Linked DNA regions of Halioglobus japonicus. The protein of the gene in region 1 interacts with the protein of each later gene in a pairwise test. Links are inferred from orthologs where the notes say so. Each region holds a gene or a part of one and is shown on either strand. Other genes may lie near its edges.

Evidence for each region.
Region 2: the proteins of ftsH (region 1) and hflC interact in binary tests that used the Escherichia coli proteins (3 or more experiments, as listed by UniProt). The link is inferred for Halioglobus japonicus from one-to-one orthologs.

The regions. Positions count from the first base shown.
Region 1 is NZ_CP019450.1:3,949,041-3,952,252, forward strand. What follows is about bases 191-3,082. They hold ftsH (ATP-dependent zinc metalloprotease FtsH), read right to left. Parts: upstream 2,658-3,082; coding sequence 723-2,657; downstream 191-722. Other genes in these bases: folP (dihydropteroate synthase), read right to left, coding at 191-662; rlmE (23S rRNA (uridine(2552)-2'-O)-methyltransferase RlmE), read right to left, coding at 2,782-3,082. Outside these bases: more of folP, read right to left, coding at 1-190; more of rlmE, read right to left, coding at 3,083-3,212. UniProt on the Escherichia coli protein: Acts as a processive, ATP-dependent zinc metallopeptidase for both cytoplasmic and membrane proteins. Plays a role in the quality control of integral membrane proteins.
Region 2 is NZ_CP019450.1:118,084-121,391, forward strand. What follows is about bases 37-3,024. They hold hflC (protease modulator HflC), read right to left. Parts: upstream 1,975-3,024; coding sequence 1,099-1,974; downstream 37-1,098. Other genes in these bases: BST95_RS00555 (ATP phosphoribosyltransferase regulatory subunit), read right to left, coding at 37-420; BST95_RS00560 (DUF2065 domain-containing protein), read right to left, coding at 441-608; BST95_RS00565 (CCDC90 family protein), read right to left, coding at 751-1,020. Outside these bases: more of BST95_RS00555, read right to left, coding at 1-36.

The DNA.
Region 1 (3,212 bases):
ATGAGTGACTTGCGCGACAGGCCTACCAGCAATGGTAAACCTGCCGCCGCTAGGCGTGGCAGGCCTTCCAATAGCGAGAGATTGTGCGCCACGGTCTTGCCAAAACCAAATCCCGGATCAAGCAGTAAGCGTTCGCGGGGGATGCCTATCGCCTCACAGGCGGCTACCCGCGCTTCCAAAAAAGCGCCGACTTCATCCACCACGTTGGCGTATGTCGGCGCCGCCTGCATCGTATCCGGCTCGCCCTGCATATGCATCAGGCAGACTGGCAACCCCGTGTCGCGCGCCGCCTCCAGTGCACCCTCGCGCTGTAGCGCCCGCACGTCGTTAATCAAACCGGCACCCCGGGCAGCGGCCTCGGTCATGAGTTGCGGACTACTGGTGTCGATGGATATCACTACGTCAAGTTCAGCGGTAATACGCTCAACCAGTGGTAACACCCGATCCATTTCTTGTTGCGCACTCACCGGCGCTGCACCCGGGCGCGTTGATTCACCGCCGATATCCAGTATCGCAGCGCCAGCATCAACCATGTCCCGGGCCCGCTCTATGGCCAGCTCAGGGTCCAGATGATCACCGCGAAACAAGGTACCGCCGTCGGAAAACGAATCTGGCGTGGTGTTGATCACTCCCATTACTAAGGGGCGAGACAAATCGAGCATGCGCCCGGCGCAATCAAGCACCGGACGGGAGGGGGTAGATGGGTTCAAGAGAGTGCCGGCTCAGTGTTCGCCGGCGGGGCCACCAATGGTCGGGCCTGTGTCTCGGGAGTCGCCTTCATCGCTCTCAGAGGCTTCGGCGGACGGCGGCGGCGTGTTACCACCCGAAGTACCGTCCCAACCTGCGGGCTCACGGGGAGTGCGCCCCGCCATAATATCGTCGATCTGCTCTGAATCAATGGTTTCGTAGGTCATCAAAGCGTCGGCCATCATATGCAGCTTGTCGACGTTCTCTTCGAGGATACGCTCAGAGATGCCGTAGCACTCATCGATGATAGAGCGCACTTCCTCGTCGATCTGCTTGGCAGTTTCGTCGGACAAGGCCTGGTGCTGCTGGCCCGCGCTGCGACCCAGGAAAACCTCTTCACCGCCCTCGTCATACATCAGCGGCCCCATTTTTTCGGACAGACCCCACTTGGTGACCATCTGCCGGGCGATCTGGGTAGCCCGCTCAATGTCATTGGAGGCACCGGTGGTCACACCGTCTTTACCCAGGGTCATCTCTTCAGCGATTCGTCCGCCGAACAGACTGCAGATCTGGCTGATGATATGCCTGCGACTGTGGCTGTAGCGATCCTCCTCCGGCAGGAACATGGTCACACCGAGGGCGCGACCCCGGGGAATAATGCTCACCTTGTAGACCGGGTCGTGCTCCGGCACCAGGCGGCCAACAATAGCGTGGCCAGCCTCGTGGTAGGCCGTATTGCGCTTTTCGTCCTCGGACATAACCATGGATTTGCGCTCGGCGCCCATCATGATTTTGTCTTTGGCGAGCTCAAACTGCTGCATACCCACGGTGCGCACGTTGCCGCGCGCCGCAAACAGGGCAGCCTCGTTTACCAAGTTGGCCAGGTCAGCACCTGAAAAACCGGGCGTGCCGCGGGCAATTTTGGCGGGTTCTACATCTTCAGCCAGGGGTACTTTGCGCATGTGCACTTTGAGGATCTGCTCGCGACCGCGGATATCCGGCAGGCCCACAACCACCTGGCGGTCGAAACGCCCCGGGCGCAGTAACGCAGGGTCAAGCACATCAGGTCGGTTGGTTGCGGCGATGACGATCACGCCGTCATTCATCTCAAACCCGTCCATTTCAACGAGCAGCTGGTTTAGGGTCTGCTCGCGCTCATCGTGTCCACCACCGAGACCCGCGCCGCGATGACGACCGACCGCATCGATTTCGTCGATGAAAATAATACAGGGCGATTGCTTTTTGGCCTGGTCGAACATGTCACGCACCCGGGATGCACCGACACCGACGAACATTTCCACAAAGTCCGAACCGGAAATCGAGAAAAACGGCACTTTGGCCTCGCCCGCGATGGCCTTGGCCAGCAGGGTTTTACCGGTACCGGGTTGCCCTACCATAAGCACGCCGCGGGGGATGCGGCCGCCCAGTTTCTGGAAGCGGCTGGGGTCGCGGAGGAACTCTACCAGTTCCTGGACATCTTCCTTGGCCTCATCCACGCCAGCGACATCGGCAAAGGTCGTGGAAATCTGGTCCTCTCCCAGCAGCCTGGCCTTGCTCTTGCCAAAACTCATCGGGCCGCCACGGCCACCGCCGCCGCCCTGCATCTGGCGCATGAAGAACATGAATACCGCGATGATGATTAGAATCGGGAATGACGCCACCAGCAGCTGAGTCCAGACGCTTTGCTGCTCAGGCTTTTTGCCCTCGACGATCACATCGTGCTCCAACAGATCGTCAATCAGCTTGGGGTCTTCCACCATGGGGCGGATTGTCTCGAAGCGGCTGCCATCGCGACGCTCACCAGAAATGGTCAGGCCGTCAATGGTCACCTTCTGCACCTGGTCGCGCTGGATCTCGGTAATGAAGTCCGAGTACCCGACCTCCTCAGATGTGGCCTGGGGATTGAAGTTGTTGAATACTGACAACAACACTGCGGCTATAACGAGCCACAAAAGTAGATTTTTAACCATATCGCTCAACGATGTTTCCTGGTGTAGGTACGCACAGGGGCGGGAACTATATCACTGCCAATTTACTACAGTTGGGGTCGCCTGCCCATGTTTCAACCCCCGGTTATCTTGGGATTCACTCGTTTTACCGCCCCCTGAACCCCCTGGCCACCAGATAGACCTCGCGCGAGCGGGGCCTGGAGGCCTTGGGTTTGCGGGTCAGAACCTTGTCAAAGCTCTCCCGCGTGTCACGGAAAAGCTCGTCAAAACCTTCGCCCTGGAAGACCTTGGCCACAAATGACCCGCCTGGGGCGAGCACATTGCGCGCCATATCCAGTGCCAACTCGACCAGATACATGGACCTGGGCTGATCTACGGCTGTCACACCGCTCATATTAGGTGCCATATCAGAAACCACCAGATCGACCGGCGCATCGCCAATGGCGGCGAGGATCTCCTCAAAAACGGCTTCCTCGGTGAAATCGCCCTGGATGAATTCCACCCCGGCCAGGTTATCCATGTGCAAGATATCCGATGCCACAACGCGACCGTTGTGGCCTACCAGGTCAGCCGCCA
Region 2 (3,308 bases), 3.8 Mb from region 1 along the record:
ATCGGCGGCCAGGCTGTCGTCTCCGTAAAGCTCGGCGCCCAACTGGATGGGCGAACGCGAGGCCATGAGCGACTTGGGCCGGGTGTGCAGGGTGGAGCCGGCATAGCACAGGCGAGACACCCCTTCCGGGGCCAGGCTGTGGGCGTCGATACGCGCCACCTGGGGGGTGATATCCGCGCGCACGCCCATGGTGCGGCCGGAGAGCTGGTCGGTGAGCTTGAAGGTGAGCAGGTCGAGGTCCTGCCCCAGGCCAATCAGCAGGGAATCGGTGAATTCCACCAGCGGCGGAATCACCAGTTCGTAGCCCCAGGCCCGGAATAAATCGAGCAGGCGGCGGCGCAGGCGCTCTACCGTGGCTGCCTGTGCGGGAAGCACTTCCTCTATGCCGTCTGGCAATTGCCAGCGATCAACCGATGTCATCTGGAATCCTACCTGGAACCCTAGTTAAAAACGTAAAGCAAAAACACCCCCAGCAGCATGCTGCCGAGGCCGATGTTGCGAATCACGCGGTCTTCCATCTGCGCCACGAGCGCCAGCATGTTGCGCCAGCGATTGGGGCTGATGAAGGGCATCGCGCCCTCAATAATAAAAACCAGTGCCAGGGCCACCGGGAGAACCTGCCAAAAGTCCACTTTTTCCCCTCAAAAACGGCCAGACACAAAAAAACCGCGGCTTCATCGCTTGTGGCTCAAACGACAAATCCCACGGCTGCGGGATGCTACCACAGAATGGTGTCTGGAAGGGAATGGATTATGCTGTGAAAAAGGCGCGAAGTTGGGGGAGGACGATCACAGCGATAGTGAGACCCTGCGCCCATATGACGAGGCGAAACTTGGCATCAACCTGTGCTTTGAACGCCTCCAGGCGCGCATCCAGATATTCTCTTGTCACCAAATCTTCCATAGTGATCTTGAATGCCTCAGCAAGCATTTCACCCTGAGCTTCAGCCTGTTTACGGCTAAAGCCGGCCTCCTGTCGATGGCGGGCAGACTTCAGTGTATCAAATGTCGTTGTGGCCATGGAAAACCCCCGGATCGTACAGAGTAGTCCAATTCCCGCTCACGATGGAACATCAGAATGGACCACTCTGTGCAAGGATCATTTCCCGCCTGAAGAATCCTTCAAGTAGCGGAAGAACTCGCTATCGGGCTGCACCAGCAGCACGTCGCCCTGGCCCTGGAAGGATTCCTGGTAGGCCTTGAGGCTGCGAGTGAAGGAGTAGAACTCCGGGTCCTGGTTAAAGGATTCGGCGTAGATACGCGTGGCCTCGGCATCACCGTTACCGCGAATCTGCTCCGCGTCGCGGTAGGCGTTCGCCGCGATAACGGTGACCTCGCGGTCGGCCGCTGCGCGAATACCCTCGGCCAGTTCCTGACCCTGGGCGCGATGCTCACGGGCCTCCTTCTCACGCTCGGCATTCATCCGTCGGTATACGGAATCGGATACGTCGCGAGGCAGGTCGATCTGCTTCACGCGCACGTCGACCAGTTCAACACCGAGTTCGGTTTTCACCACGTCGCGCAGGTCGTTGGCCAGGTCTTCCATGAGCTCGTCGCGCTCACCGGAAACCACTTCCTGAATGGTGCGCACAGCCACCTGGTTACGCAGGCCGTCGTTAATCCGCTGCGCCAGCAGGCCCATGGCCCGGGCTTCTTCACCGTTGGTGGCGGTGTAGAACTTGGTGGTGTCAGACACGCGGAACTTGGCGTAAGAATCCACGATCAGGGCTTTTTTCTCCTGGGTGAAGAATGGCTCTGGCTGGGAATCCACTGTGAGTACGCGGCCATCAAACTTGCGCACGTTGTTCACGAACGGCACTTTGAAGTGTAGACCGGGTTGAATATCCGGGTTGACCACCTCACCGAACTTGAGCAGTACGCCGCGCTCGGTTTCCTTGATTACGTAAACGGATTTGCTGCCCACGAAGATCACCAGGGCAAACAGAATCATAAAGATCATATTGCGATTAGACATGATTAGCGCCCTCCCCGACGGCTGGAACTTCCGGCGGCGGCCGCATCGCGACGCAGCTGCTCAGTCACCTGGTTAGTGAGCTCACGCAGAGTGGCGGAATCAATGGTGGCCCCACCGGCGCTGCGGCTCTGGCTCTGCTCGGCAAGCTTGTCCAGCGGCAGGTACATCATGTTGTTGCCTCCTTCGACATCGACCATGACCTTGCTGGTATTGGTGTAGACGCCCTGTACCGCATCGAGGTACAGGCGCTCGCGGGTTACCTCTGGCGCTTTCTGGTATTCCGTCAGAAGCTTGTTAAAGCGGTCTGCCTCACCTTCTGCGTTGGCGATAACCTGCTCCTTGTAAGCGCTGGCTTCTTCCACCTGGCGCTGGGCCTGACCGCGGGCCTCAGGGACCACCGCGTTGGCGTAGGCCTGGGCTTCGTTCTTCACGCGCTCCTCGTCCTCACGGGCCTTGATCACGTCGTTAAACGCGGCCTCAACCTGGCTGGGGGCTTGGAATCGTCAACGTTCACGGTGGATACCAGGATGCCTGTTTCATACAAGTTCAGGTATTCCTGCAGGCGCTGCTTCACATCGATACCGATCTTGGCACGGCCCTCGGTGAGCACCAGGTCCATGCTGGTGCCGCCCACGACATGACGCAGGGCACTTTGCGCGGCGTGCTGCAGCGAGCGCTCCGGATCGCGCACTTTCAGCACGAACCTGGTGGGATCGTCGATCACGTACTGCAGGGAGAGCTTCACCTCGACAATGTTCTCGTCCTGGGTGAGCATGGTCTCGCTGAGCGTAGAGGCGCGAACCTTGGTGGTGTTGATTTTGATCACTTCGTCGATACCCGGCGGGTTCCAACGCAGGCCTGGCTGGCGGGTGTCGTGATACTTACCAAAGCGCAGCACCACGGCACGCTCCTGCTGGTCGACCTGGTAGAAGCCCAGCAGGCCCCACAGCAGCAGGCCTACCACAGCCACAATCACCATGGCCGCCCAGGGGAAACCCCCGCTGCCACCGCCGCGCGACGATGAACCGCCACCGAACATGCCGCCCAGTTTTTCCTGCAGCTTCTTCAGCGCTTCATCAAGATCCGGCGGCCCCTGGTTCCCACCACCCCATGGGTCGTTGGGTCCCTTGTTGTTACCGCCACCCGGTTCATTCCAGGCCATGTTGCAACTCCTTAATCCAAAGTCGAATGAGTCTACCAAATTTTAAAACCCTGGGGTCAGGTCTCTGATTTCTCAGACAAACCTGGGGGCAGGTCTTAAATGTCTGAGAAATTTAAGACCTGACCCCAGGTTTGTCTGAAACCCAGGCGTTAGAACAAAGGCTCGGGGCCTT